3 regions of the Furfurilactobacillus sp. W61-4 genome follow, and region 2 is predicted to be linked to each of the others. Evidence: a T-box and tRNA genes for the amino acid it is inferred to sense, from the RefSeq annotation. Region 2 holds a T-box; the other regions hold tRNA genes.

Region 1 (10,295 bases), 110 kb from region 2:
TTCATCCTACTCCGCCTGTGGGGCAGAGCTCAGGCCAATGCAACTCATTTCGACTAGCGCCATGTTAGCCTTGCTGCCCCAGTGAACGCTGGGGCTTTTATTATTGGTCTAATTTCCATGACCTAAGCCAATTATTTTTAAAAGTCGGTGTTAGACAAGACTATGCTACAATGAACGTACTTTTTAGGAGGTCCATTATGCGACAGCAAAGTTCACTCATTATTATTTTAATCGCGGTGCTCATCTTTGGCAGCGTCGTTTGGATAACCGAAGTTCAACACCTGACCGGTGTCGCCTTGTTCTTGTTGTGGATTGGAGCCTTTATTATCACCACAATCTTAATCACGGTCATTAAAGTGTGGCAATTGCGTGGGCAGCAAACTGACAAGGAGGAACCTCATGACCAACTTTAATTCCGAGAAACCAACTAACCACTCCCGCTGGTCTAGAATCCTCGAAGTAATTGCGCTGTGGGTCATGGTCCAACTACCACCAGCGCTACTGGGAATGGCTAAGCATGCCTCCTACGCTAATTTCAGTGGCTATCTGTTGACCTTAAGCTATTGGGCGGCTTTCGGACTAGCGATCTGTATCGCTTATCGTCGTTTTCGTTATTGGTCAGGTCAGCGCTTGTTCCATGATTTTAAATGGCGCGATTTAGGAATTGCCATCCTCGCTTATCTAGTCATCGTCTTAGGTGAATCACTGTTGCTTCGCCTTCAACAGGTGCTATACCATCAACAATCAACGGCGAATAATGATGCCATTAGTCAAATTATGAAGACCAGCCCTGTTGCACTAGTCGCGTTCGTTTTTTCAGCCATTTTTTTAACGCCATTTTTGGAAGAACTTGTTTTTCGTGGCGTGATCACAAATATCTTTTTTAAACCATCGCAAACTTGGTTGAAAATTATCCTTTCTGGCCTCATTTTTTCTACCGGTCATCTTTCATCCAACCCAATTAGTTTTCTTGTTTATTGTTTAATGGGCGCTGTTTTGGCGGCGACGTATCTATGGACCGGAAAACAGTTTAATTCAATCTTAGTCCATTTTCTGATTAATAGTTTGGCGATGACCCAGCTACTAGTTACGATCTTACATTAGACGCACTTACTAAATTAACTACCAGCATTTACATCGTTCGATAAAAAATGAGGTCGTCTTCCGCAATCACGGGAGACGGCCTCATTTTTGTCACTTTCAGGTTAATGGCACCACGTACTTTTTAGACTTGGTTACTTATCATCATGATGAGGTCGATCTGGATCAGTGAATTCGCCATCAAAAGTGTCTTCATGATGTGTGTCAGCTTGGGAATTAAACCGGTCAGTCGCTGAAAAATGTGTGCCATCCGGCTCAGGCATCACTAATGCTGCAATCGCATAGGCAATCAAACCGGTTCCAACTGACCAAAGTATCAAAATACTACCAATGACCCTTGTTAGCGCCACGTCCCAACCAAAGTATTCGGCAATTCCGCCAAAAACGCCCGCTAAAACACGATCATTAGATTTAGTTAAATGTTTTTTCATCGTTATACCTCCCAACTAGCATAAATCAACAACGTTCAACATCATTGTACGGAATTATCGCCATCATTGGTAGTTAATTGCAGGCGATCATTATTGGTTTCGTTTTGCTGTAACAAGCCACCGTCTTCACGATGCTGATCGAACAAACGATTATTATCAGCACCATGTAAAATATAGCCTTTACCACGATCTGCACCGACAACCGTATTATCACCATCCTGATTATTAACGTTTACAATCCCGGTGATTCCGCCATTACGCATCCGAAAGTCCCCATCCGTCAGTTGAACCGTCGCTTGATTTAACCAAACGTCTTTCAAAGCAACGTCACCATCGTCAGTTGTCAGCTGCGGATTTGTGAGATTCATCTGCTGCAAGTAAATATTGCCATCGCCAGTACTTAGTCGCATGCCTTCACCAACCGTGGCGTGCTCCAAGCTAACGTTACTATCCGTGCGAATTGTCAGTTTATTTGTTTGAATATCCGTCAACCGCAGGTCCCCGTCTCGGTTGACTAATTTAATTTGATCCAATTTTGTGCCTCGTGGGACCGTGACAACCACCGTTCGATCCGGCAGTTGGCTGCGTCCGCCACTAAAACTATAACCAATCATGTCATTGCCATCGGACCCAAAATGCCAACCAGAAGTCGAGTTATCATGCTTAGTTTGTTCGATGACCAAGCGTTGATTTTTAACTGTAACCCGTGGCATCGCCTTGGCATTACTGCGAACCTGCACTCGATAACTATCGCCTTCCTTGATCCGGAGCTGGTTGCTTTTTAAATTGACATCAAGCACCTTGAATGATTTCACCTTTCGATCAAACGTCTTCACGTGCACTAGCTCTGGTTGATGTTGATCGTTAAAGGTCACGCTTTTAAAGCTGTGCGTCATGGCTCCAATTGCCATTAAGACTAAACCAGTCACTAAAATAACTAAACCAATTTTTAACGTTCGTTTCATGCGGATTGCCCCCCTCGCGGTTGTTGTCGACGATTATTAAACTTGCGATAGGCAAACTGAATGAAGTTTGCAATCATCTGAATGAGCCAGCGCACAATATAATAGAACAATGGCATCAGGACTAAAGCGCCACCGAGTCCAGTTAAGCCAATGCCAATATAGGCGATCCCAATAAAGACGTGACTGCCCAACAGCCAAAAACCAGTGTAAAGTGATACCCCAGCCACCATCAGACCAGCCGCTAATAAAGTGATTGCCAAAACAACTGCCAGCCCAACCGCCAAAATTGCCATAAATATAACCAGCAAGAGAATTAAGATGATGCCGATCGCCGCCGGAATCGTGACCGGCGTTGATAATACTGCCAAAATGATCAACCAGACCATTGTCGCATTTGACCGAGGACTACGCCGCTCACCTTTTTGTTCTGCAGTCTCATTTTCTTTAATTGAATAATCTGCTAACACCTTACGCGCCAATTGTTTTGGCGTACCAAGCTTAGCGATGATTTCGTCACCATCCGTTAAATTAGCATCTTCAATATATTCCGTATAAAAATCTAAGACATCAGCGCGTTCTTCCTCGGTCAATCCGTGTAGGCGCCGCTGCAGTTCAATTAAATATGTTTCATTTGTCATCAATATCCCCCCGTTCATCTGTCGACGGCGTTGCCAACGGATTAAAAATCCGATCTAAACTAACCTTGTAAGCCGTCCATTCGTGTAAGATTTCGCCCAGTCGAATTTTACCCGCATCAGTAATCTGATAATATCGTCGGTTACGTCCCTGAAAGGGCTGATCATACGTGGTCAACCAAGCCTCTTTTTTTAGGCGCCGTAAGACGGGATACATTGTTGACTCTGAAACAGAAATCGAGACCTGAATTTGCTGCGTGAGTGCATATCCATATAGATCTTCACGATCTAGCAACGCTAGCACCATGCCATCAAGTAACTCACTGCTAACTTGAATACTCATGCCACCGCCTCCTCATTACTTTAATTTAGTTAGGCCTGACTAGCCAACTTTGAATATGACTATATTATACGGAGTATAATATAAAAGTCAACACAATATGAATTCAAAAATAATTAAACGAAATTCATGGCAGCGCTTGCCGTGTTCGAGCCGGTCGTGTAAACTATTACTTTGTTGAGAGTTCTCAATTGTTTCATGCCCCTGTGGCGGAATTGGCAGACGCGCAGCGTTCAGGTCGCTGTTCACCTCGGTGAGTACTGGTTCGAACCCAGCCAGGGGCAATCGAATGGGTTTTTAAAGCCTTGTAAAAATGCGTATAAACGTTGATACACCAGCGTTTATACGCATTTTTTATTTGTTCAAAATTTCATAGAGATTCATCAAATTGAGTGCGTTTCGATATCGGAACGCCCACCTTAAACTTATCTCAACTTTTGTTCGCAACTTGGGCGGGTTAATTATATATAGAAATAATATGAAAAATAAACGCACGAAATTTAATGTAATAAATACCAGAACTGCTGATTCGGTTCAAAAGTCGATGAAAGGCGTAGTTATTCCTAGAATTCCCGCCACCGAAGCATTTTATCGACATATCAATGAAGAACTCTGGAATGGTGAACTTCACCGGTAAATCCGTTAAGAAGAACGAATTAAAATAGAAAAAGTACCTGTTCCCTATTACTCTGATGTCAGGAACTGGTACTTTTTTGTCTTGCTATTCCGGAACGTTTGTTCGTATGATGCCCACATCAAGTGAGACGTACACAATGACAATTACAGATCAACGTTGGCTAACACAATTGTTGCGCATTTCGGCAAGCTACCACTTCTTCTTATCGGCAGTTTCCTTGCGCAACCGCCCGATCAGAATCAACTACCGGCGTTTCAAGAGTTTCTACCTCAGTGTTTTCTGTTGTTTCTTCTGACATAATCTTTGGCTCCGTTCTCGCATTTAGGGTCTTGGAAAACGTCTCAGTTGTTCTTTATTCGGCCTGCATTCAAGAAAAAGCGGTGACTTGTTGCAGTCATCGCTTAAATAAGATTGTATTTCATTTAGATTTCTCTTTATCTTCTTTTTCCAGTCTCGCTAGGGTTTCGACCTGTTTTTGACGAGCCTCTTTTGAAACATTGGGGTGAGTAACAGCTACATCTTTCGCATGCATAATAAATCGATCAAAGTTAGGATCTACTTTACTGTAGTCAATCATTCGAGACATCCCCTTTCAAAATCAAATACCGACCATCTTCACTACAGTTTACTCCCGTTATGGTTATTTTACTGCCGCGTTGTGACAGACAGCACTTCGTCTTTACCGGATTTCTTTGAGATTCATTTGACCGAGAGCTCATTTACATCTTCAGCGGCCCGCCGCTTAAAACAATGCCATTTGAAAAGTTCCTGACAACAATCGCTGAGCTAGAAGAAGACATAAAGGCATCACCCCTGAATTTATGCCCTATCAGCGGAATATTCTTGCATATCTTCGTGGCTAACCGGAATCTCTCTCGCCTCTTGTAGAAAAAACGGTCCTGACTTTACCAGCCGGGACCGTTTTGCTCACCCAATTTAGTTAGTAATGAGATCTTTAAATAAGCCGTAAACAAATTCACTTGGATCAAAGGGCCGCAAATCATTCACTTGCTCACCTAAGCCCACGAATTTAACGGGTAAATGTAATTCATTGCGAATCGCCAGAACAATACCACCTTTAGCGGTACCGTCCAATTTCGTCAACACGATCCCCGTCACATCAGTGGCATCACCGAAAGTTTTGGCCTGATTCAAAGCGTTCTGACCAGTAGTCGCATCTAAGACTAACAGGACTTCATGAGGGGCGTCAGGAATCTCCCGGCTCAACACACGTTTCATTTTGGCCAATTCGTTCATCAAATTAACCTTATTTTGCAAACGTCCGGCTGTATCAACCATCAAGATGTCCACATTATCTCGTTTAGCCCGCTGAACGGCATCATAAACAACTGCTGCCGGATCACTCTTTTCAGGCAGGGCAACCACCGGCACATCGTCGCGTTGCCCCCAAACTTGCAGTTGTTCAATCGCACCCGCTCTAAAAGTATCTGCAGCGGCTAACAAAACCTTTTTGCCCTGTAGCTTATACATATTCGCCATTTTACCAACGGTTGTGGTTTTCCCCACTCCATTGACACCGACAAAGAAAATGACTGTTGGACCATTTTTGGCAAAGTTAACCGAATTATCCTCACCATTTCCCTCTGCATCATACAAATTAACCAATTTTTCGATAATGACGTTTTCGACATCTGATTGCTTCTTGGCATTCTTCAAGCGGACTTCATCACGTAGCTGATCCGTAATCGTCACTGCCGTATTAAAGCCTACGTCCGCGCCAATGAGGGTCTCCTCCAAGTCTTCAAAGAAGTCCTCGTCAACGCTTCGAAAGTTCGCTAAAAAGGCGTTTAACCGGTCACCAAAAGTCCGCCGCGATTTGGCCAATCCCTTATCATAAAGTTCGGCATCAGTTGACTGGCTGTCAGTTGATCCTTCATGACTACCATCTTCGTCATTTGCCTGACGCTCATTCTCAGCGACTGCTGTTGAAACCGTTTCTACCGAACTATCACTCGTCTCAACCGTGGCCTTAACTGTAGATTCAGCGTCACCCGATTGATCGGCGACTGCCACATCAGCCTGGGACTGAATGACTTTGGCAGCTGCAGACAATGAATCAGCAACGGACTGCCGCGCGGTCAAGGAAGGGGGCGTGCTGACAGCTTCCTCTTGCACCATTTCCGTCGCTGATAACACTGATACTTCAGCGGACTGACTGCTAGTGTTCACTACTGACGAACTTAATTCGGTCGCAGCTTCTGAATTCGACTCACTTCCAGCAATATTCGCTGTTGCACCACTATTTGAATCTGGTTCAATTTGCTGATCGGATACTGTCGACTCAAGCGATTGGGCCGACTCAGCGCTTGCCGATGCGACCGTACTGGACGGCTCGCTTGTCGATTTTGAAGCTGCGTCGGCCGCGCTTTCATCATTTTTACGTCTTCTGAAAATATCAAATAAGCCCATCAAATCACCTACTTTTCCCGATTATTTTAGCATTTTAATTAATTCATTACGACGCATCATCAGCCAAGTCATCCAATGAAACTGACACCATCTTTGAGACCCCAGATTCCTGCATGGTCACCCCATAAAGCAGATTAGCATTCACCATGGTCCCCTTACGATGCGTGATCACGATAAATTGCGTTTCACCACCGAAATCTCTTAGATAATGGGCAAATCGGCTAACATTGGCTTCGTCTAAGGCTGCCTCTGTCTCATCTAAAATCGCAAATGGGACTGGACGCACGACTAAGGTGGCAAACAATAACGTGATCGCCGTAAGTGCGCGTTCACCACCAGATAACAGACTCATTCTTTGGAATTTTTTGCCAGGTGGTTGTGCCATAATGTCGATCCCTGTCGTCAGCAGATTTTCGGGATCGGTTAGTTGCAATCGAGCTTGACCGCCGCCAAACATTTTGACGAAGATTTCGCTAAAAGCCGCGGCCACTTCATCAAAAGCTGCTTTAAAACGCGTTTGTACCTCTTCATCCATTTCCGCCATGGTCGTCTCCAATTGTTGACGACTTGTGACCAAGTCGGACTGTTGGCGGGCTAAAAAATCGTAGCGATCGGAAACGCGCTGGTATTCATCGATTGCCCCAATGTTAACATCCCCGATCTCGTCGAGACCTCGTTTTAGCAATTTCAATTGTTTTTTAATCGCGTCAATTGGCAAATCAGCCAATGCCTCAGCAGCGGCTTCAAAACTCAACCCATACGTTTCACTCAATTGCGTCAGATCGTTATCTAGCAAAGTTGCTAATCGTGATTGCCGCGCACTGAAATCGTTCATTTCACTCAAAGCAGCCCGTTGAAGCTCCTGCCGACGCGTTAAATCTGCTTCTGACTGAACCAATATCTCAGCTAAACCCGTCAACTCGTCGCTAACTCGCTGAATTTTTTGCTCGGTCGTGTCTCGTTTCGCTTCTGCTTGTTTCAACTGATGGCTCGTGGTTTGCGAATCTGCACCAGCTGCTTGATGGTCATCTGTTAATGCCACGACCTGGTTGCTTAGGTCTGCTGCTTGCCGCTGCCACTCTTTAATTTGGGCCTGCACCCGTTTTTGGTCGCGTTGCTTAGCAGCTAATTCGGCCTGAGCAGCCGCTAGCCACTCCTGCTTTTCTTGTCGTTGCGATCGTTTAGTATCCACGTCCGCACTTAAAGCAGTCAGATCCTGTTGAGTTTGTTTTCTCTGCTCAGTTAGCTGTGCCAGCCGAGCTTCCGCTTCGGCAGTTTTGGCCTGGTTTTGTGTCAGCTGACTTTGAAAATCAGTCGCATCTAGCCCTTGCTGCTGTTGCTCCAATTGGCTCGCAGCTAGCCGCCGTTTAGCGACCGTTAGCTGCTCATTAATCAAGGTTGCTTGCCCTTGCAAACGTTGTAAAGTTCCCGCAGCCTGATCGGTTTGGTCGCGTAATTTAGCGCCAGCAGTTGCACTGTCATCCAACCGTTGTTGCCGCTCATGCAGCGACTGTTCTTGCTGACGAAGTTCTTGTTGCATTTTATCGATAGCGTTGTTGAGCTCATCAATTTCTGCTCGCTGACTCAACAGGCCACTGGTTTGATGACGATTAGCCCCACCGGTGATGGAACCACTCGCATTCATCACTTGACCATCTTGGGTCACAATCCGAAAACGATGGCCACCTTGCTTGGCGATTGCAATGGCTGCATCTAAATCAGTTGCCACAATCGTCGTGCCAAGTAAATAATCCACGACGGGACGAACCTGTGTTTGATAGGTCACCAACTCACTGGCTAAACCGACATATCCGGTCATCGATCGCAATGGCGCTAGTTGTGATGCAATTAATGTTCGACCATGAATCGTTGTCAGCGGTAAAAATGTTGCTCGACCTGCGCGTTGTTGGGTCAAGTAATGAACAGCATCACGCGCTGTCTGTTCGTCCTTAACGACCAGCTGTTGCAGTTGCGCACCCAGCGCTGTTTCAATGGCCTTCGTTAAGGACTGTGGAACGGTCAATAAATCAGCCACTGGTCCCACCAGTCCCGTGAATTGTTGGCGATGAGCTAAAATCGCTTTGACCCCTTGATAAAAGCCTGCATAATCACTATTTGCCGCCGATAAACTCTCAGCTCGCGCTTTAGCTCGCTGCTGTACATTGAGTGCGTTATACCAATTCTTTTGTTCTTGATCAAATTGCTGACTTAACAATTGATGCTGTTGTCTAGCTTTTTCTAATTGGTCCTGCAGCTGATCGTGATCAATCTTGGCAGCCGTGACTTGTTCAGCAGTCGTGTTGAGCTGTTGTTCAATATCGGCAACCTGGGTGGTCAACTTATGTGTTTGTTCCGTTAACCGGCTTTGTTGTTGGCTACCCTGTTCATGGCTACGGACCAAAAATTGGCGTTCATTGTGCAAAGTCGTCACCGTTTGCATGATCGAAACATATTCATCTTGTAACGCGGATAAGCGATCTGTTAATTTCGCTTGTTGTTGCTTTAGCTTATCCCCTGCTAAAGCCGCTACAGTCGCTTGGGCATTATTCACGGCGTCTGTCTGCTCATCAATGGTCGCTGACAGTTGCGCCAATTCCGCCTGTGACTTAGTTAACGCCTTAACAACTTCTTGTTTCTTAGCGTTCAACTCTGCTAGTTGGCGCTGCTGAAACTGGGTGCGTGTCGCGACATTTGCTTGTTGACCAGTTAAGGTTGCCACCTGTTCAGTCAATTGAACCAATCGGTCCTGTAACTGATCTTTGGTCGTGGTTAATTCGGCACGCCGTTGCTTGCGCTCATCAACCTCGGCCATTTGTTCTTTAACCTTGATTTCGTAATCACTGACTTGCTGGTTAGCCCGCGTGATTTGCTGATCTACTGTCTGTTTAGCCGTCCGATTCGCCTGAATTTCCAAGACTAATCGCGATTGATCTAATTGATCATAACGTTGTTTCTGGGCCAAATAGTCTTTTGCTAATGCACTTTGCTCCGCCAGCGGCTCTAACTGGCTCTCCAATTCAGCAATGATATCATTGACGCGATCCAAATACTCGCTCGTCGTCGTTAACTCTTTTTGCGCTTTTTCTTTGTTTTGCTTGTACTTGTAAACACCAGCTACTTCTTCGATAATGCTACGACGGTCTTCAGGCTTACTATTAAAGATCGCCTCAACACGACCCTGACTGATAATTGAAAAGGATTCTCGGCCCAATCCGGTGTCCATAAACAGGTTTAAAATATCTCGCAATCGACAGTCTTGACCGTTGATTAAGTAGTCTGCTTCGCCATTTCGAAATAAACGACGGGTCACTTTGACCTCGCTAAAGTCACTTTTCAAGTAGTGATCCGTGTTATCAAACGTGATCGAGACCTCAGCACGATTCAAAGGCTTTCGGTTAGCCGCCCCAGCAAAGATCACATCACTCATCTTATTACCACGCAGATCTTTAGCTGATTGCTCGCCCAACACCCATCGAATTGCTTCGATGATGTTGCTTTTACCGCTCCCGTTAGGCCCAACAATTCCAGTCATTCCCGGCATAAATTCAATTTTTGTCTTATCAGCGAATGACTTAAAGCCGCTGATTTCTAGCGTCTTGAGTTTCATGCACACCATCCGTTACATCATTAATTGTCAGCTTGATCGCGACCATGATCCACTAAGGTTTCTTGCTGGCCACGTAAACTAGTCAGCGCTTGTAAAGCCGCTGATTGTTCCGCAATCTTCTTTGATTTACCCGTGCCTTGACCGATAAT
Region 2 (10,295 bases):
CCTTGTTTGTAGCCACCTTCATGTCAGCTGTGGAAGGAACGATAGTGTCGACAGCAATGCCGACGATTGTTGGTGATCTGCATGGCGTCACGTTGATGAATTGGGTTTTCTCCATCTATTTGTTAACCAATTCGTTAGCAACTCCGATTTATGGCAAACTTTCGGATCGAATTGGTCGAAAGCCAGTCTTTTTATTTGGTTTAGCCGTATTTGTGTTTGGCTCAATGATGAGCGGTCTGTCAAATTCGATGGGCACCTTAATTCTTTGGCGAGCGATACAAGGGATCGGGGCCGGGACGATTATGCCGGTCTCTTTTACCATCATTGCAGATATTTATCCCTTCGAAAAAAGGGCACAGGTGATGGGGTTAAATGGATCGGCTTGGGGTGTGGCTTCAGTAGTCGCACCGTTACTTGGTGGTTTTATCGTAGATCAATTAAGCTGGCACTGGGTGTTTTTTATTAATATTCCGATTGGCTTAGTCACCATTTTGATGATCATGATTTTTTTACATGAACCCAAGCAACAGCCGGCAGAAGCACCCCTGGATGTGTTAGGCAGTCTTTGGCTATCTGTGGCATTGTTGGGATTAATGATTGGTTTTCAAATGAGCGGTGACGGGACTGCCAACGTTGGGCTAATTATTGGCGTTTTTGTGATGGCGATCGTGGCCCTGGGCCTGTTTATTTGGCAAGAGCGCCGCGCAGTGGATCCGATTATTGATTTACAACTATTTAGTGAGCGGACTTTTGTCGTGCAAAATGCGGTGGCTGCGTTAATTTCCGGTTTCTTAATTTGTTTTAACGTGTATATTCCGACATGGACGCAGGGCCTACTGGGTTTACGTGCCGCAGAAGCGGGTTTTGCCGTGACACCTAGTTCTGTGATGTGGATCGTAGGCTCGTTTATTACGGGTCGGGTCATTACCAAGCTAACGCCACAGCGAATTGTGGGCATTAGCATTGGGATTGTTTTAATCGGTGCCGTTGCGCTAGTTCTACTGCCTTCTCAAAGCGCCTTTTGGGTCTTTCTAGTGGTCTCGGCCGAATTGGGTGTCGGTTTCGGGATTAGTATTACGACGACAACGGTAACAAGTCAGCATTTAGTCGACCCAGTTAACATCGGGATGGCGACCTCGTTTAATACGCTGGCACGAAGTCTGTCTCAGACAGTCATGCTCGCTATTTATGGGATTGTGATGAATGCCAGCTTAGCTCATGGTGTGGCTGCCCATCCGGGAGTCAAACTCAGTCAATTGAACGCGCTGATCAATCCGGAAACGGCTCAGCAACTGCCAGCTAAAATTTTACCAACGCTACGATCAATTATGGGCAGTGGGGTTCGTCATGTCTTCATTGTCGCTCTGATATTGGTCGTCTTAGCAGGGGCTTTGAATCTGTTGGATCGGCCGCAACATGCGAAAGCTTAATTGCCTGCTTAAACATTAAGATAGCGATGCTATTGGTTAAAGAGCTGGTCAGATTTGGCCTAAAAAATAAAGCCTTCCCAATTTGGGGAGGCTTTATTCGTATAATCATTCAGTTAAGTCGCGTCGCCGATACGCTGTGCGGGCCAAAGAATAGATAGCGAGAGATCAGGAGTTCAGCTAAGGCAAGACTGGCACCAGCAACCACATCACTTGGAAAATGAACCCCCAAATAAACGCGGCTTAAACAAATCGTGATGATCAGTAAGGTCAATAATGCATTAAAGACGGCCCGTAATGCAAATCGGTCGACATATAGGTTACATAAGATGATGAGGGAGCCATACATCAAAGTGACATTCATGGCATGACCACTGGGGAAACTGAAACCGCCTGCCGTCACTAAATGCAGAATCAAGGGTCGTGGTCGAGCAACTAGGTGTTTGATGAGCGTGTTTACCACTAACGCCAAGACGCCTACATTGATTGCAAAGAAGAGGGCCCCTTGCATTTTTTGTCGCCACCACAGGCCTAGTGAAAAAACGATCATCACCACTAGAGTAAATTTAACATTGCCTAACCGAGTGATGTTACGGAAAAACCAGGTTCGTTCGGGCGTAACAGGTTGGCGAATTAAATGAGTCAACCCTTGATCGAATGTATGTAACAGTGGTACGCGTAGCAGCAGTCCGGTTAGCAAAATGAAAAAGATCAGTGAACCGAGGCCGATGATCAGCCAGCGGAATCGTTGCCAGCGCATTGAAGTTGTTTGATTAATGGAAAATCACCGCCGATTGATTGAAGTGAGTGTTGTTCATTATAACATGACTCACACCTTGAGATTAGTTGAAACGTACAGGTTGGCTGATTTTGAATAACATCGTGGCCATTTGATCTAAAGTTAAACTAGTACTCGTCCAAGGCTGCACTCAATCACTCACCAAGGCAAACGTTAGCTTTTCTTCGAGCAACACACGCTTGTTTTTCCTAGTTTGAACTGCTATGCTAAGACCATTCTTTTAAACAGTTAACGGGTGCGGATTAGTAAATGATGGCTTTAATGAAGTGAGCTGGCGGATGGTGCAAGCCAGTTTAAAGTCAACGTTGAACTCACCGCTAAAACCAAAAATGCTGAAGCTAGGTGGTAGGCATTTTCGCAGGTCGGCGTTATTGACTTTGAGGGTTGTCAGACAGTGTGAGTCTGACAAAAGATAGGTGGTACCGCGGAAAATTCCGTCCTATTAACTGCTTGGTGGCAGTTAATAGGACTTTTTTTGTGTCGAGGGACTTTGCGTTTAATCCGCAAGTCGAGCCCCACCGCTGGTTCCTAGCTTTTTGGGTAACGTTAACGAACCGTATAAGGAGGCTACTATGCCATACGATCATCGAAGTATTGAAAAAAAGTGGCAGAAATACTGGGAAACAAACCATACATTTAAGGCCAAGGATGGCGTAGATCAGCCTAAATATTATGCCTTAGATATGTTCCCTTATCCATCAGGACAAGGACTACACGTTGGCCACCCAGAGGGGTATACCGCAACTGACGCAATGAGTCGCCTAAAGCGGATGCAGGGTTTTAATGTGTTACATCCAATGGGATGGGACGCATTTGGTTTGCCTGCTGAGCAATACGCATTAAAAACCGGCCACAATCCCAAAAGTTTTACCGATCAGAATATTGATGTCTTTCGCAAGCAGGTTAAGTCCCTGGGATTTTCGTATGACTGGGACCGTGAGATCAATACGACTGATCCGGAGTATTATCGGTGGACGCAATGGATTTTTGAGCAACTTTACAAACGCGGTTTAGCTTATGAAGACGAGATTATGGTGAACTGGGCGCCTGATTTCATGGGTGGAACCGTCGTCGCCAATGAAGAGGTCGTTGATGGCAAAACAGAGCGCGGTGGCTATCCGGTCTATCGCGTGCCAATGCGACAGTGGGTTTTGAAAATTACGGCGTATGCTGATCGTTTGTTAGACGATTTAGATGATTTGGATTGGCCCGAAAGTATCAAAGAACAGCAGCGTAATTGGATTGGCCGTTCAGAAGGTGCTAGTGTATTTTTCGAGGTTGCTGATCAAAGCGACACAACAAAAATCGAAGTCTTTACGACTCGTCCGGATACTTTATTTGGTGCGTCATATCTTGTTTTAGCGCCCGAGCATGACTTGGTTGACCAAATCACAACAGCTGATCAGCAGGCTGCAGTCAGTGATTATCGCCAGCAGATCGCTTCTAAGTCGGATTTGGAACGGACGGATTTGAATAAGGATAAAACGGGTGTCTTCACCGGTGCCTATGGTATTAACCCGATTAATGGCGAACGACTACCAATCTGGATTGCTGATTACGTGCTGGCTTCTTACGGGACCGGTGCAATTATGGCTGTTCCAGCGCATGACACACGTGACTTTGATTTCGCTAAAAAGTTTGCCTTACCAATTAAGCCAGTTATTGAAGGTGGCGATGTGACGGAGGCAGCTTATACAGGCGATGGCGTCCATATAAATTCAGACTTTTTGAATGGGCTAGATAAACAAACGGCCATCAATGCGGCGATTGACTGGTTAACAGAACATCAAGCGGGTGCTAAGAAGATCAATTACCGTTTGCGGGACTGGATTTTCAGTCGCCAGCGATATTGGGGCGAGCCGATTCCTGTGATTCACTGGGATGACGGGGAAACGACGCTAGTACCGGAAGATGAATTACCATTAACATTGCCAGACACCGACCAACTGGAACCATCGGGAACTGGTGAAAGTCCATTAGCAAATATTGAAGATTGGGTCAATGTGACGGACAAAAATGGTCGTCATGGTAAACGGGATACGAATACGATGCCACAATGGGCTGGCTCGTCCTGGTACTTCTTACGCTATATCGATCCGCACAATCAACAGGCACTGGCTGATCCGGAAAAGCTAAAATATTGGCTGCCAGTTGACTTATACATTGGTGGTGCCGAACATGCGGTTTTACATTTACTGTATGCCCGTTTTTGGCACAAGGTGTTATATGATTTGGGTGTGGTACCAACCAAAGAACCATTCCAGAAGTTAGTCAACCAAGGGATGATTCTCGGAAATAATCATGAGAAGATGTCCAAATCCAAGGGTAACGTGATTAACCCAGATGACATTGTCGACAAATATGGAGCCGATACGCTGCGGTTGTATGAAATGTTTATGGGACCACTGGAGGAATCTAAACCATGGAGCGAAGATGGCATCAATGGTGCCTACAAGTGGTTACAACGGGTCTGGCGTTTGATGATTGATGATAACAATCATCTGCGCGATCGAGTCACGACGATTAATGATGGCCAGCTTGATAAGGTTTATCATGAGACGGTTAAGAAAGTCACTGAGGATTATGAACGTATGCACTTCAATACTGCCATTTCCCAGATGATGGTCTTTGTAAACGAAGCGCATAAAGTGGATGATTTACCTGTACCTTACATGGAAGGCTTTATTAAACTGTTAGCACCATTGGTACCGCATCTTGCTGAAGAGCTGTGGCATTACTTCAATGAATCAGAAACCATCGCTTATCAGCCGTGGCCAACGTACGATCCAGCCAAATTGGTAGAACGGACGGTAGAAATCGTGCTGCAAGTGAATGGTAAGGTGAAGAGTCATGTGACAGTGGCTAAAGATATCAGTCGTGAAGAATTAGGCGAGCTGGCCTTAGCGGATGAACATATGCAGAAGGCACTGGCCGATAAAACCGTTCGCAAGACGATTGTTGTGCCAGGTAAGATTGTCAATGTGGTGGCAAATTAATTGATTTTTGTGAACGACTACATTTAAGGGGCGGACGTAACCATTGTTTTTTGGGTGGTTGCGTCCGTTTTTGAATATAGAATAGATTCAGCCGTATTGTGAGTTCTAACTGATTTAGTCATGCGGTTATCGTTGAAATCATTCAATGAAACTTCGTATAATAAATAGGCTGTGTAACTAATTGTGATTTTACTAAAGCTGACTTTTTTCGTGTCATCGTTGGCTTAGTCGCGGTACACTATAACTTCAATGGAACCTGACTCTAATTAGAATTGAGATTGTTATGTCAAAGAAAGATCCAACATCAACTGAAGCGCAACCGTTGCCAACCCGTAAACAATTTCGGCGGCGAAAAACCCTCAATAGTTTGATGGGCCATTTTCATTTAGGAACCTCAGCTGGTCAATCAACCGCTGCTGAAGATGAGGGACAATCAACGGCTACTAATCCTAATAATGAAGCACAGCCGGTCACGGACCAATCCCAGCCCACCACAAGTTCACCCGCAGCAGAATCTGCTAGTGGATCAGTGAGTTTGGCTAGCGAAACAATTGGTGAAGATGCATCGGCCGCGATATCGATGGCCTCGTCAATGACTGTCACGACTGAGCAAGCGAGCCCTGCTGAGGCAACGTCGACGACAGCCACTGACCGACCGGTTCCGCTTGAGGCATTAGTGAGCGCTTCAATGGCTGGGCAAGGTGGCGAGCAAAATCGGCCCGGCAAGGCCGCTGAAGTAGCGCCAAAATCTGCTGATTCTCAGCGGCAAGTGGCCGATAAATCAATTGACCAGTCGCTGAAGGACCCGGTTGTTAAACCGGTGCGGGCAGCGTCATTTTCTGATGAACAATCCCCAGTGACAGTAGTTGATCAAGACGTGGTGGAAGCTGACGAAGACCTAGCCGCAATTGTTGAAAAACCAGGGTTTGAAGCTGGCGCCGTCTCTGACCAGGAACAGATTTTGCGTGGTACCGGCTGGATGACGGCCGCTAGTATCACCTCGCGGATCTTGGGCGCGTTGTACATTATCCCTTGGGTGATTTGGTTTGGCAGCTTTTATAACCAAGCCAATGCTTTATTTTCTAAGGGGTACAACGTTTATTCGATCGTACTCATGATTTCTACGGCGGGGATTCCAGCGGCGATTTCAAAATTGATTGCGCACTATAATGCGCTCAACGAATATGGCATTGGTTTTCGTTTATTCAAACGAGGGATGATGCTTTCCTTGATTACGGGCATCATTGCGGCTGTGATTTTGTGGGTCGCTGCCCCGCTTAACTTACTGACGACAGGCGACCCCAACGTGATTCCGGTATTGCGGTCGTTGACGTTGGCCGTGTTTGTCTTTCCAACTTTATCTATGATGCGCGGGATGTTTCAGGGTTACCACATGATGGCACCTAGTGCGGTATCGCAATTTATTGAGCAGTTGATTCGAATTATTTATATGTTACTGACGGCTTATTTAATTATGGAAGTGGGGCATGCACCTGCCCAAAATTGGCCACGGGCTGTCGTTCAATCTACGTTTGCAGCCGGATTAGGGGCCATTGCCGGAATCGGTGTTTTAGTGTATCAAATGTGGCGCTATCGAGGTTATTTTAGAACCAAAATTGCCAACTCACATGACGGACTAATTATTTCGACCCCCCAGTTGTTGAAACAAATTGTGTGGCAGGCAATTCCTTTTACGATCGTGCCCAGTGCCATCGCAATTTACCAATTGTTTGATCAGATGACATTTTTCAAGATCATGCATTTAACTTCAAACCTTAGTTACAGCATGCAAAACACGCTGTATGCATTTTTTGACTTCAATGCAAATAAAATCATTATGATTACGGTTTCTTTAGCTTCAGCATTAGCTGCAACTGCGATTCCAATATTGACGGAAGCTCATACGTTAAAGGATCAAAGTGGTACCAGTAACCAAATCAATTTTACATTGCAGTTGTTTAGTTTCATCATGATTCCGTCTGCATTGGGGATGGCGGCCATCTCGGTGCCGCTATACACGTTCTTCTACCGTTATTCGTTGCCGGGTTCAATTGTGCTAGAGTTTTCAGCCTATCTATCCATTCTGTTTGGGCTCTTTACAGTATTGTCGACCATTATGCAAGGCGTTGATCAAAACCGAGCGGTGATTTGGTACTTGGTCATTGGGTTAATTGTGAAGATGCTGCTTCAGTTCCCATTAGTTGCCTTGGCGGAACCACTTGGACCATTGCTGGCCACTGCCATCGGTTTTGGGGTTTCTTGTTGGTTGATCTTGCGTAATTTAGATCACCACTTTAGCTTAGACTGGGAAGGATTATGGCATCGCTTAAATCAAATTATTGTTTACGCACTGGCGACTTTTATCGTGGCACGGTTGACAGTCTGGGGCCTAGATCACGTCTTAAATACCCAATTTAAATCGCTAGCCTTTGTTGAAGTATTGTTGGCGACGATGCTTGGTGGTGGCGTTTACGTCTATCTAGCGCTGCGATCGCACTTAGCTGATGCGATGCTAGGTGAACGAGCTGCCAACTTACGTCAACGATTGCACATTAAATAACTGGTCAACCAAAAGGAGGCTTCATGGCCACGTCAATGCGAATTGATCGATATTTAACTGAAATGCGCGTCGCTACCCGTCGGCAAACGCGCCAATTGATTAAAGCCGGGCATGTCAGATTGAACGAGCAATTAGTCACTCAGGCGCGTCAAAGTGTTGATCCAAATGGTGATGTCGTCACCGTGGGGGGCGAACGGGTCATTTATCAACCGTTTGTGTATTACTTGATGAATAAACCAATTGGCGTCGTTACCGCAACCACTGATGGTCAGGCAACGACAGTCATGAATCTAATCAACGCGGCCGATTTTCGCGATGATTTGTTTCCCGTGGGGCGCTTAGACAAGGACACGACCGGGGCGCTCTTAATTACGAATGATGGCGAGTTGGGACACCGCTTGACGAGTCCCAAACATCACGTTTTAAAACGGTATCGAGCCACGATCACTGGCACGTTGTCGGCTGATGACGTTGCCAAAGTTGCTGCGGGAATTACCTTAAAAGATGGGACGCAGTTGAAACCTGCTACGCTAGCCGTTGGCGATCAGGACTTAGCGCTAAATCAGACCACGATTCGGCTGACCTTGGCGGAGGGCAAATATCACCAAGTTAAACGGATGGTGGGGTCTTTGGGACAACGGGTGGTTGCCTTAGATCGAGAAGCGTTTGGACCGCTAACGATTGGGACTGGCGGCCTATTGCCGGGTCACTATCGGGCGTTGACAGAAGAAGAGTTAGCGGCGACCAAACGAGCTGCTAATTTAGAATAAGATGAATTGGCTTTAAAAAAGTGGCTGCTGAAGTCGATTAATAACGAGCCAAAAAGCGAACCTCAATTGATGACATTGTCATCAGTTGAGGTTCGCTTTTATGTGAGTGCATTGTCCTGTATTTTCTGGTGGATAACAGGATGTCTGTGAAATTGAGCAGCGTTGGCCCGGTATTTAAATTGGCTAAGCTTAAGCTTGGGGGAGAGAATATTGCTTCATATACCAAGGAATTTCTTCACTGATTTGGGTCGGCAAGACGACGTAAGCATTGTGAGCTAAATCATCTGCAATCTGGCTGTGGATAAACACAGCTGATAAGACGGCATTCAATTGATTGGCAAATTGGGCGGTGAAGCCACCAACCATACCAGCTAAGGTATCCCCCATACCACCTGTCGCCATCGCTGGTGTCCCCCCAGGATTTTCAAATGTTTGATCTTTAAATAGCACTTGGGTGTGATGCTTTTTTAAAACGATTATGCCACCGAGTTGTTGCGCTAAGCGAGTGTTGTTGGCGGCTGTTTGTTGGGAAATGGTCAGACCTGATAAGCGCTGCCACTCCATCTCGTGAGGGGTAAAGATTATTTTTGCTTGTGGCAATGGTAGATCGTGGCTTGCGATTAGGTCAATCGCAGATCCATCAATGGTTACCGACTGTTGCGCACTGACAGTTGCAAAGACAGCTTGTAAAATCTTTAAACTAGCATCATCTGTGCCTAACCCGGGACCAATGACGACACTGTTAGCAGCTTCGGTAAGTTCACGCAGCAAATTTAATTTGTGAAAATCAACGACCATCGCTTCTGGCATTCGCGCATGCAGTGCCGTAATATTCAGCGGATCGGTGAGCGTGGTTGTTAGGCCGGCCCCAGCATAAATTGCGGCGGTCGTGGCCATAATGATCGCCCCACCATAACGCGCATTGCCACCAATTAACACGACACGGCCATAAGTTCCCTTGTGACTGTCCGCCGGTCGTGGCCGGATTGTTTGTCGAAGAATTGCTTCAGTAATCGGTTGAATTGCCATCGTCAAGCACCTCTTTCATCACGACTTTATGTCGAGTATAGCATTCTCAGTCATCATGACCGTGTTTAGCACTTAATTTATGCTAAACTATGGCATAATGATGAAAAGAAAAGGAGCAGGGTAAATGACAGATTGGCAAGCAGAAGTAGCACAACGTAAAACAGATTTGATGACCGACTTACAGACGATGTTAGAAATTCCTAGTGTGCGTGATGATAGTAAGGCCACCGATGACGCACCACTTGGGCCGGGACCAAAAGCCGCTTTAGAAACATTTTTAAGTTTGGCTAAGCGTGATGGTTTTCGAACCAAGAATATTGATAATGTGGTTGGATATGTAGAGCTTGGTGACCCAGATGCTAAAGAAACACTGGCTGTTTTGGCGCATGTGGATGAAATGCCAGCTGATACTGGTTGGGATACTGATCCGTTTACACCAACCTTAAAAGATGGACGTTTATATGCTCGGGGTGCTTCTGACGATAAGGGCCCCGGAATGGCCGCTTATTATGGATTAAAGATTGTGTCCGAACTCGGCTTGCCCCTCAAGCGCAAGATTCGTTTTATTATTGGGACAGATGAAGAATCCGATTGGACGGGGATGAATCGTTATTTTGAAGTTGAGCCAGCGCCAACCTTAGGCTTTTCACCAGATGCAGAATTCCCAATTATTAACGGCGAAAAGGGAAATATCACGTTGAAAGCAACGTTTGA
Region 3 (10,295 bases), on a different contig from region 2:
CTCGTTTGTAAATATGTCCCCTGCGGATGGCGTTGTTCAAATGTCATAAATTCTGCTTCGTTAAGTTCTCCAAATTCCATGAAAGCCAGGCTCCCTTGATTAATCTCTTATCTTACCGGGTGTCATTATAGCATAGGGCTTGTGTAGTCCATGAGTCAGCCACGTGCCTTAATAACTTTCTTAAACGTTGTGCCTTAAAGTCAGCCCACTTGCGTTTAGGATGGTAACTCGGTATACTTACTCCAGATAAATGAGGGAGTAACTAATGCTTTAGTCGACTACTGGTCGCTTGATGATCCATGATAGCAGTCTGACAGAGTGTGACAACGCCACCAGCAAGACATGTTCTGGTTTTGTCTTAAATAGTGAGACTCATGATCGACACTTTTAGGTGTGCGTTCATGAGTCTTTTTTGGTCTCACGGACGTGCGGAAGGGAAGCATTAGATGAGTCAAAATAAATTACCACAGGCTGCTCAATGGACGACCGAGCAGGCATTAAAGCAAGTCGAGAGTCAACCGAAGGGCTTAAATGACCAGGCGGTGCAAACACGTCAACAGCAGTATGGCGTGAATGCGTTAACCGGTAAACGGCAAACCAGCTTGCTAGAGAAATTTATTGCGCAATTTAAAGACCTCATGATTATTGTCTTGATCGCGGCTGCAATTATTGCTGCTTTCACCGGTGAGGGTGTTGACGCAATCATCATTTTATTGGTGGTGATTCTCAATGCGGTTTTCGGCGTCTTTCAGGAGGCGAAAGCTGAGCAGGCAATTAATGCGCTGCAAGAAATGTCGGCGCCTAATGCGCATGTCTTGCGAAATGACACTACCATGACCGTTAAAAGTGATGAGTTGGTGCCTGGCGATATCGTTTTGTTAGAGGCTGGCGATATCGTTCCGGCGGACTTGCGATTAATCGAAGTTGCATCGCTTCAAATTGAAGAATCGGCGTTAACCGGTGAGTCAGTCCCCGTCGACAAACAGTTAGCGCCGATTACGGATCCGAGTGCCGGTCTAGGTGACTTAAGTGATTTGGCCTTTATGAACAGTAATGTGACGTATGGGCGAGGCACTGGGGTGGTGGTTGCCACCGGAATGCAGACCCAGGTTGGACGGATCGCCGGCATGCTAGATCGGACGCAAGAACGTAAGACACCGTTACAGGAAAATCTGGCTCACCTAGGGAAAGTTTTAACCGCGCTAATTTTGGTGGTGGCGGTTATCGTCTTTGTTGTGGGGATGATCCGGGGCAATGAAACGTTGGTTAATATGTTGTTGACGGCGATTTCACTGGCGGTAGCCGCGATTCCGGAAGGTTTACCAGCCATTGTCACGATCACCTTAGCACTGGGTACGACAAGGATGGCCAAATTAAATGCGCTAGTACGCCGTTTGCCAGCAGTGGAAACTTTAGGGAGCACCGACATTATTGCTTCCGATAAAACGGGAACGTTGACGCAAAATAAAATGACCGTTGAGAAAGTAATTGTGGATGGCGATGTGCTGGACGCAAAGCAAACGGCTGGGGCAACGAGTAGCGACGACCAGGGCCTGCTAGCTAGTTTACTTTTGTTAAACAACGACACTAAAACAATCGATGGTCAATTGGTTGGTGATCCAACTGAAACCGCGTTAGTTCAATACAATATTGATCATCAGGTAAATCCCGAAGACTTTTTGGCGGCCCACCCCCGGGTGGCTGAAATTCCGTTTGATTCTGATCGTAAATTAATGACGACCGTTAATCAAATGAATGAGGCTAATGATCAATTGTGGGTAACCGTAAAAGGGGCCCCTGATGAATTGTTGAAACGGGTTACTCGTATTCAAAGCAATGGCGAGATTAGCCCAATGACCGATCAGTTGCGCGAGCAATTGCTGACGATTAACCATCAACTGGCGGTCCAAGCGCTGCGGGTATTGGCTTTTGCATATCGACCGGTCAGCACGATTCCGGTCGAGATGGTCAGCGATCAAGTCGAACAAGATTTGATTTTTGCCGGATTTGTCGGGATGATCGACCCAGAACGACCAGAAGTTGCTGGGGCCGTTGCGGAAGCAAAATCGGCGGGAATTCGTCCATTGATGATTACTGGTGACCATGCGGATACGGCAAAAGCGATTGCGGTTCGGTTAGGTATCATTGACGCTAATGATCAGGCTGGTGTCATCACGGGCGCACAGCTTGATGCACTGAGTGATGCTGAGTTCTCTAATCAAGTGGAACAATATTCCGTCTATGCACGGGTGGCGCCTGAACATAAAGTGAGGATTGTCAATGCTTGGCAACAAAAGGGCAAGGTTGTTGCTATGACTGGTGATGGGGTTAATGATGCGCCAGCGTTAAAGGCAGCTGATATTGGCGTTGGCATGGGGATCACCGGGACTGAGGTTTCTAAAGGGGCCTCTGATATGGTGCTAGCTGACGATAACTTCTCCACGATTGTGGTGGCGGTTCGCGAAGGCCGGAAAGTGTTCGCAAATATTCAAAAGGCGATTCAGTACTTGTTGTCTGCGAACTTAGGGGAAGTATTAACCTTGTTTGTGATGACAATGATGGGGTGGCAAATTCTGGCACCGGTGCATATTCTGTGGATTAACCTGGTGACAGATACTTTTCCAGCGATTGCCTTAGGACTAGAACCCGCCGAGAAAAATATTATGCAACAAAAGCCGCGGGGGCGTTCATCAAACTTTCTATCCGGTGGAGTCTTTGGCAATATTATCTATCAAGGGCTGTTCGAAGGTGGCTTGACCTTACTGGTTTATTGGCTTGCTTTGACATTCCCCGTCCACGCTAATGCGACGCAGATGCATGCTGACGCGCTAACCATGGCCTTTGCGACTTTGGGCTTGATCCAACTGTTCCACGCCTTTAACTCAAAATCGATTCATGGTACCATCTTCACCGGTCAATTGTTTAAAAATCGGGCGTTTAACTGGGCTATCCTGGCAGCTTTCATTCTCTTAGCTGCGACGATTGCGATTCCTGGTTTTAATGGTTTATTCCACGTCACAACGCTATCTGGTTTCCAATGGCTGATTGTTTTGAGCGCTGGTGTTGCCATGATTTTGATCGTAGAAGTGGTAAAATCGTTTCAGCGGATGGCGGCGCGCCGTCACTAATTTGATTGATGACAGGAGTAAGACTTTTGAAAAAGAATTTAATGATGACATTTGCACGAACGCTTTCACAGGTGATCGAAGAAACGCAAACGATTCAACAAGGATTGGAACCTTATTATACGAAGTTACGTGAAGCACTTGATCAGGCCCAGCTGGATCAAATTGACGTGGCGAATCTGGCGGATATCAAGGCTGAATTTCAGGATGGAACGGAGCGCTATCGCGGACTTCAAGAGCGACTCCAGCAATTGCAAGCACCGGCTCGCTTTTTAGGGAAGCATCGGAGTCTAGTGACGGCCTATACGACCTATGTCACTGCTTGTCAGGCCATGACTGATAGTATTAACTTGGATCGTCATCAAGTGGACCAAGCACAATTCGATCAAGCTGAGACAGATCAGACTGAGGCGATGAATCGGATTATTCGATTGGTTCAGACTTTAATGCAAACACAAGCATAATCGACGTCAAAATAAGGACGAGTTGCGTATATCTTAATCAGTTTTGATTAGTAGGTGAGTTTGAGACATGACTCATAAAGGTGTCGCGATTTGTGGTTTTGTACACCACGTTTTCATGATGAAGACGTGCCTAGCAATAACGGTAGCACCTTCCAGAATGCGGAGGATGCTACCGTTTTCGCTAGTGTTCACGCTCAATTCGGCGTTATGTCTCACTCTCGCACTTTTAGCGAGTTAGCGTATTAATGAAATTTAGATTTTCGTATTTGCTATTAATCAAGGCAAGGATGCTGTGGCTATTAAGGAAAGGAGCAGCAGATGACAAACGAAGCCTTGCAAACGTTAGTCGAAGAAATTTCTGTGCGGGATTTCGGTCGTCCATTTAAACATCAGGCCATTTTTAATGCTCGTTTACGGTCGACTGGCGGTCGGTATCATTTAGCAGATCATCACATTGATATCAATCCGCGAATGATTAATGATTTTGATCAAGAAACCCTGATAGGTGTTATTCGTCATGAGTTAGTCCATTATCATCTCGCACTGGCAGGATTGCCTTACCAACATCGGAGTCATGAATTCAAACAGTTGCTAGCGCAAGTTGGTGGCTTGCGTTACGCACCGGCGCCAAAGCAATCAGTTAAATCTAAGCACTCTGGGCGGCGGTATTATTATCATTGCCAGAAATGTGGTCGTCAATTTATTCGGCGTCGACGGGTTAACCTTGAACGGTATGCTTGTGGTTATTGCGGTGGCCGTCTGCATCTAGATGAGTTGGTTCGCGACGTGAAGTAGCCAAGCACACTGAATTTTGATGAATGGCATCCCAGCAGACGGGATGAAGTGTTCTGACTCAGCTTTACACGCGGGTGTAAAGCTTGGGTGTCAGAAGCTTACGATTAATCGAGGCGTGGTCCTAGTAATGATAAAATGGTTAGTGGGTTGATAGTGAACGATGTTGCAAAAGGATCATCTGCCACCGGTCCACGTTGCCAACCTAACCATCGGTCGCCACTAGCGAATTAAAATCAACCGTTGCCTTCAATGAGAATATTTGATAAACTCTTTCTTGTTGATGCGGCCATGGCGGAATTGGCAGACGCGCAAGATTAAGGATCTTGTGATCCCTTCGATCATCCGAGTTCAAGTCTCGGTGGCCGCATAAAAAAAGCAGCTTCATTCCTGATTTCAGGTGATGAAGTTGCTTTTTTGGTGCTTGGTTAATTTGTCGTAGTAAAATCAAGATCAAATTTTGATTGACCGAGACCGGGATCGACGTGCAGTTGTTGAAAGTTAATTTCATACACAACTAAGGTCGAACCAATGGCATCCCACACACTTTGATAATTAGGAATCAGTTCAAGATAACGCGGTAGCAAGTCGGCCATCGTTTTACTTGATGGAGTGATATGCACGTTGTGGGCGCGGATAAACGGATTATTAGGGGTTCCAGTAAATGGAATTGTCGTTAATGATGCATTAGCATGGTCAGCATATAAAGTGAGCGCATGGCTACCTCGAACAGAAGAAAAGTACATTTTTGCTGGTTCATCCGGAAACCACACAAAGTTGATGACTTTAACGTCGGCTTCATCCTGAAATGAAGTGGCTAAAGCGATCGTATTTGTCGTCTGGTAAACTTGTTGGAGTTGATCTAATGGGTTCGACATCGTAAAATTCCTCACAATCTGGTTTAATTGAATCAATTCTAATGAAAGCTGGCAAATTTTGCTAGTTGTTGAGCTTTTGTCGAGCTACACCAGCTTGTTGTCTGCGCCTAGCCCAACCCGATCAATTGGCAAAGAACGCCAACTGCTCAGGCTCCGCTAGTGCTCACCACCACCCAGCTGGTTTCGCTCTGAGATGTTTGTCGAGCTGGCGCTGGTTACCGCAACCTTTAAGAAAAGCTTCAGTCTAGAATAAGAGATGTGAAAGCTTGCGTGATGGTTTACAATAAATTGAAGTTTAAAAAACAAAATCGTTAATTACCATGGGGGATCATGAGATGAATAACCAGCCAAATGAGAACAATATGGATTCGCGCATGCAACGCCGCAGTGCAAATCGGCAAGGACCAAAGCAGCCGAAACAACATGGCTCACGGCGTTGGCATCCATGGCGATGGTTTTGGGGGATTATTATTCTCTTGTTGCTCGTGATTGCCGGTTTTGGTGCAGTTGCCTATCACAATATTAATTCGGCCACGAGTAAGGCATACAAGTCGGCCGGAATCACCAAAGCGCGTGACACGAAGGCAGTTTTGAATTCCAAAAAACCGATTTCAATTCTATTTTTAGGAACTGACACAGGGGCTCTGGGACGTTCTTATAAGGGACGAACCGATACCATCATGATTGCGACGATTAACCCACAAACTAAAAAAATGCTGTTGGTTAGTTTACCTCGGGACACGATGACTGATATTGCCGGCTACCCAGATGAATCACCCGCTAAAATTAATGCGGCTTATGCTTATGGTGGTGTTGGCACGACGATTAAAACCGTTCAGAATTTACTAAATGTGCCTATCGATTACTATGCTATGTTGAACATGGGTGGGCTGGAAAAGGCCATCAATGAAGTGGGTGGTGTGACCGTGACGTCACCACTGTCTTTCTCTTATGAGGGGAGTACCTTTGAAAAAGGACAAACCTATCACATGAACGGGGCAACGGCGTTGAAGTTTTCGCGGATGCGTTATGATGATCCACAAGGGGATTATGGGCGCCAAACCCGCCAACGGTTGGTTGTGGAGGCCCTATTCCGAAAATCGATTGCCGTTCAAACGGTCCTGAATTCGAGCTTTTTGAATTCAATTTCTTCGCAATCACAAACCGATTTGACGAGTTCAGATTTAGTTAAGTTAGCGCAGAATTATCGGTCAGCGACTAAAAATATTAGTAGCGACCATATGCAGGGCCAAGGTCAGATGATTAACGGACAATCCTTTGAAGTTGTCGGCCATAGCGAAAAACAACGAGTAACGAATGAGTTGAGAACGAGTCTTGATTTAAGTGCGAAAACGGATGAATGATTGAAATGAATTAGATGAGCCGTTGATCAACCAAAAAACGCCACTTTTCTTCTAAACAACGTCTAGAAGAAAAGTGGCATTTTTGGTTGTTAATTAGCCTCGATCGATAACTTGAGTTGGTGGTGTTCAGTATGCTTAAAGTGAACTTACCAACTTGCTTTGCGTACACCAGGAATCTTACCTTGCAGAGCAAGTTGCCGGAAATTAAGGCGGGAGAGGCCGAAGCGACGTAAGTAGGCATGCGGACGACCGTCGATTTGGTCACGCCGGTGAATTCTAACAGGTGAGGCATTTTTAGGCAATGCGGCTAACCCAGCATAATCTTTTGCCGCTTTTAAAGTTGCCCGTTTTGCTGCATATTTTGCAACAGTTGCTTCAATACGTTGTTCTTTAATGATTTTGGATTTTTTAGCCATTTACACGACTCCTTTACGATAGTTTTTTGCTTAAAGTGTAATAGTTACTATTTAGTATACCAAATCAACTTACAAAAAGAAAGAGGAAAAGTCTAAGATTATTCATGATTACAAGACGCTAAGATGTCCTGTCTAGGATACCAGCAAAATTAAGAAAAAGATTTTCTCTGAACTCACATTGAGACAAAAAAGTTGATGAACTTTGACGACATGAAAATGCCTTTCTATCAACCTGTCTAGTCCATTTCAAAGAAAGGCACGCCGGGTCAGCGATTTTTTAACTTGATGTAAGCGCTTTACTAGGCTATGCTAGTCACGTGCTGAAGAGTTAATTGCCAATTAGAATCGAGTCATTTTTGTTAGGCATCGAAAAAATTTTCATTATTTTCTGGAAGCGCTTTTTTTGGCAGTTGACTTGCGCTATGATACAGTTATTCCCGAGTCGTCAATAAGTTTGCGATTAATGAACGACTTTTGAATAACGACCAAGCGGAAGGAGGTTGACGCAATGCTCGCTATCGTGCTAGCCAGTCATGGTGGCTTCGCTGATGGGATTAAGGAATCTGCCGATATGATTTTCGGTAAGCAGGAAAAAGTCGTCGCAATTCCATTTACCCCTGATGAGGGACCTGACGAGTTGCAGCGTAAGTTCGAAACTGTCGTGGACGGTTTCGAGACAGACGATGAAATTTTGTTTCTTGTGGATTTGTGGGGTGGCTCGCCATTCAACATCGCTAGTCGGTTGGTAACTGAGCAACCAGAACGAATGGCCTTAATTACAGGCTTAAATTTGGCGATGCTGATTGAGGCATACACAGTTCGCAACCAGTCTCTTGAAATGGTTATTCCACATTTAGAGGAGATTGCTAAAGCTGGCGTAAAGCACCTAGACCAACATTCATTAGAGCAGGAGGCCGAATAAATGACGATGGAAATCCGCTTAGCACGCATCGATTCACGTTTGCTGCATGGTCAAGTGGCCACCGTTTGGACGAAAGCCATTGCTCCAAATCGGATTATGGTCGTCTCTGATGGTGTGGCGCACGATAATCTACGAAAGACATTGATCACTCAAGCGGCTCCGCCGGGAGTAAAAGTCAATGTTATTACGGTCGATAAACTCACTGAAATTTATTCTGATGAGCGCTTCGACGACGTACGCGCCTTTCTATTGTTCGAGACACCACAAGATGTGTTGCGCGCAGTAAACGGTGGCGTCAAATTAGCATCGGTTAATATTGGTAGCCTAAGCTTTACGGATGGCAAAACAATGATTACTGATGCGATTGCAGTGGGTCAGGATGATGCACAGACTTTCCACCAACTGCACGATGATGGGGTTACTTTGGAAGTTCGTAAAGTGCCAGGAGATCACCCACAGGATTTAATGACCCTTCTGGAACAACATGGCTTCTAGTACATCATCACACTAATTAACGGTATCAAATTATATTTTTAGGAGGGACACTCATGGTAGGTATTATCTTAGCCAGTCATGGTGGCTTTGCTGAGGGCATTTACCAATCAGGTGAAATGATCTTCGGCAAGCAGGACAATGTCCAAACAGTCACCTTGCTGCCAAGCGAAGGCCCGGATGATGTGCATGCCAAGTTTGAAAAAGCAGTCGCCAGTTTTGACGATCCAAGTCAGGTATTACTGTTAATCGATCTTTGGGGTGGGACACCATTCAATCAGGCCAGCAACCTCTTTGAGGAACATAAGGATACATGGGCAATCGTCACCGGGATGAATTTGCCGATGGTGATTGAAGCTTATGGTTCTCGAATGACGATGGATTCAGCCCAAGAAATTGCGGCGCACATCATCGAAACAGCTAAGGATGGGGTTAAGGCAAAACCTGAGTCGTTGGTTCCAGCAGCCCCGGCCGCTTCAACTGATGACAATCAACCTAAAGCTGCCATTGCGCCAGGAACGGTGCTAGGCGATGGTCACATCAAGTTTGCGTTGGCTCGGGTTGACTCCCGTCTATTACATGGGCAAGTTGCCACTGCTTGGACGCGTTCGGTTAATCCGACTCGGATCATTGTAGCTTCTGATAATGTGGCTAAGGACGCATTACGGAAGAATATGATCGTTGAGGCAACACCACCTGGTGTAAAGGCAAACGTGATTCCAATCGACAAGTTTATTGAAATCACTAAGGATCCTCGTTTTGGGTCAACGAGAGCTCTAGTCTTATTTGAAACACCAGAGGATGCTTTACGAGCGATTGAAGGTGGCGTCGATATCAAGACGTTAAATATTGGGTCAATGGCTCATTCAGCTGGTAAAGTGGCCGTTTCTAATGTTCTGTCATTAGGGAAAGAAGATATCGAAACCTTTGACAAACTTAAGGCGGACGGCGTGAAGTTTGATGTTCGCAAAGTGCCAGATGATTCTTCCGCAAACATGGATGAAATTGTCGAAAAGGCACGTAAAGCCCTCGCAAATAACGCATAACGCATTCACATAGAAAAGGAGGATTCTCAGATGTCTGCTATTTCGATGATTTTAGTTGTAATCGTTGCATTCTTTGCCGGCATGGAAGGGATCTTGGATGAATTTGAATTCCATCAACCTGTCATTGCCTGTACGCTGATTGGATTGGTTACAGGTCACTTGGCCGCCGGATTAATTTTAGGTGGTTCGCTACAAATGATCGCCCTTGGCTGGGCCAACATTGGTGCGGCTGTCGCCCCTGACGCTGCCTTGGCATCCGTTGCATCTGCTATTATTTTGGTTCAAGGTGGTCAAGGAACGAAGGGTGTCGGTTCAGCGATTGCGATTGCGATTCCGCTGGCCGTGGCTGGTTTATTCTTAACGATGATTGTTCGTACGATTACGGTGGCGATCGTCCACTTGATGGATGCGGCTGCCGAAAAGGGTAATTACCACACCATCAATTTCTGGCAAATTGTATGTATTTGTTTGCAAGGTCTGCGAATTGCGATTCCAGCCGCTTTGCTATTAGTTATTCCGGCTAGTCAAGTGCGGGCAATGTTGGAATCAATGCCTGCATGGTTATCCGATGGGATGGCGATTGGTGGTGGCATGGTGGTGGCCGTTGGTTATGCCATGGTTATCAACATGATGGCTTCCAGTGAAGTTTGGCCATTCTTCGCCATTGGGTTTGTCATTGCTGCGCTTTCTGACTTAACTTTAATTGCGATCGGGACATTAGGCCTTTCATTAGCTTTGATGTACTTGAAGTTAGACAGTGGTCACTCCGATAACGGGGGTGGCGGTAGTAGTAATA

The links. The T-box of region 2 lies ahead of leuS (leucine--tRNA ligase). A T-box ahead of a tRNA ligase gene usually reads a tRNA of that ligase, here a tRNA-Leu.
Region 1: it has a tRNA-Leu gene. The T-box ahead of leuS (leucine--tRNA ligase) is inferred to sense a tRNA for this amino acid. The anticodon was not compared.
Region 3: it has a tRNA-Leu gene. The T-box ahead of leuS (leucine--tRNA ligase) is inferred to sense a tRNA for this amino acid. The anticodon was not compared.

Annotation. Positions count from the first base shown of each region.
Region 1 is NZ_BAAJNZ010000001.1:520,609-530,903, forward strand. Features, by position in the region: gene AC27FN_RS02565 (hypothetical protein) at 198-413, shown strand; gene AC27FN_RS02570 (CPBP family intramembrane glutamic endopeptidase) at 400-1,104, shown strand; gene AC27FN_RS02575 (PspC domain-containing protein) at 1,236-1,532, opposite strand; gene AC27FN_RS02580 (DUF4097 family beta strand repeat-containing protein) at 1,574-2,497, opposite strand; gene AC27FN_RS02585 (DUF1700 domain-containing protein) at 2,494-3,135, opposite strand; gene AC27FN_RS02590 (PadR family transcriptional regulator) at 3,125-3,475, opposite strand; tRNA gene AC27FN_RS02595 (tRNA-Leu) at 3,673-3,756, shown strand; gene AC27FN_RS02600 (hypothetical protein) at 4,528-4,686, opposite strand; gene ftsY (signal recognition particle-docking protein FtsY) at 5,046-6,539, opposite strand; gene smc (chromosome segregation protein SMC) at 6,586-10,146, opposite strand; gene rnc (ribonuclease III) at 10,167-10,295, opposite strand, start outside.
Region 2 is NZ_BAAJNZ010000001.1:631,758-642,052, reverse strand. Features, by position in the region: gene AC27FN_RS03205 (MDR family MFS transporter) at 1-1,430, shown strand, start outside; gene AC27FN_RS03200 (phosphatase PAP2 family protein) at 1,540-2,187, opposite strand; T-box leader at 2,449-2,671, shown strand; gene leuS (leucine--tRNA ligase) at 2,799-5,222, shown strand; gene AC27FN_RS03190 (putative polysaccharide biosynthesis protein) at 5,506-7,782, shown strand; gene AC27FN_RS03185 (pseudouridine synthase) at 7,818-8,552, shown strand; gene AC27FN_RS03180 (NAD(P)H-hydrate dehydratase) at 8,742-9,575, opposite strand; gene pepV (dipeptidase PepV) at 9,706-10,295, shown strand, end outside.
Region 3 is NZ_BAAJNZ010000006.1:15,292-25,586, forward strand. Features, by position in the region: gene AC27FN_RS08155 (aminoacyltransferase) at 1-80, opposite strand, end outside; gene AC27FN_RS08160 (cation-translocating P-type ATPase) at 447-3,128, shown strand; gene AC27FN_RS08165 (hypothetical protein) at 3,155-3,589, shown strand; gene AC27FN_RS08170 (SprT family protein) at 3,908-4,384, shown strand; tRNA gene AC27FN_RS08175 (tRNA-Leu) at 4,667-4,751, shown strand; gene AC27FN_RS08180 (pyridoxamine 5'-phosphate oxidase) at 4,810-5,259, opposite strand; gene AC27FN_RS08185 (LCP family protein) at 5,595-6,623, shown strand; gene rpsN (30S ribosomal protein S14) at 6,770-7,039, opposite strand; gene AC27FN_RS08195 (PTS sugar transporter subunit IIA) at 7,548-7,961, shown strand; gene AC27FN_RS08200 (PTS sugar transporter subunit IIB) at 7,962-8,456, shown strand; gene AC27FN_RS08205 (PTS sugar transporter subunit IIB) at 8,510-9,499, shown strand; gene AC27FN_RS08210 (PTS mannose/fructose/sorbose transporter subunit IIC) at 9,530-10,295, shown strand, end outside.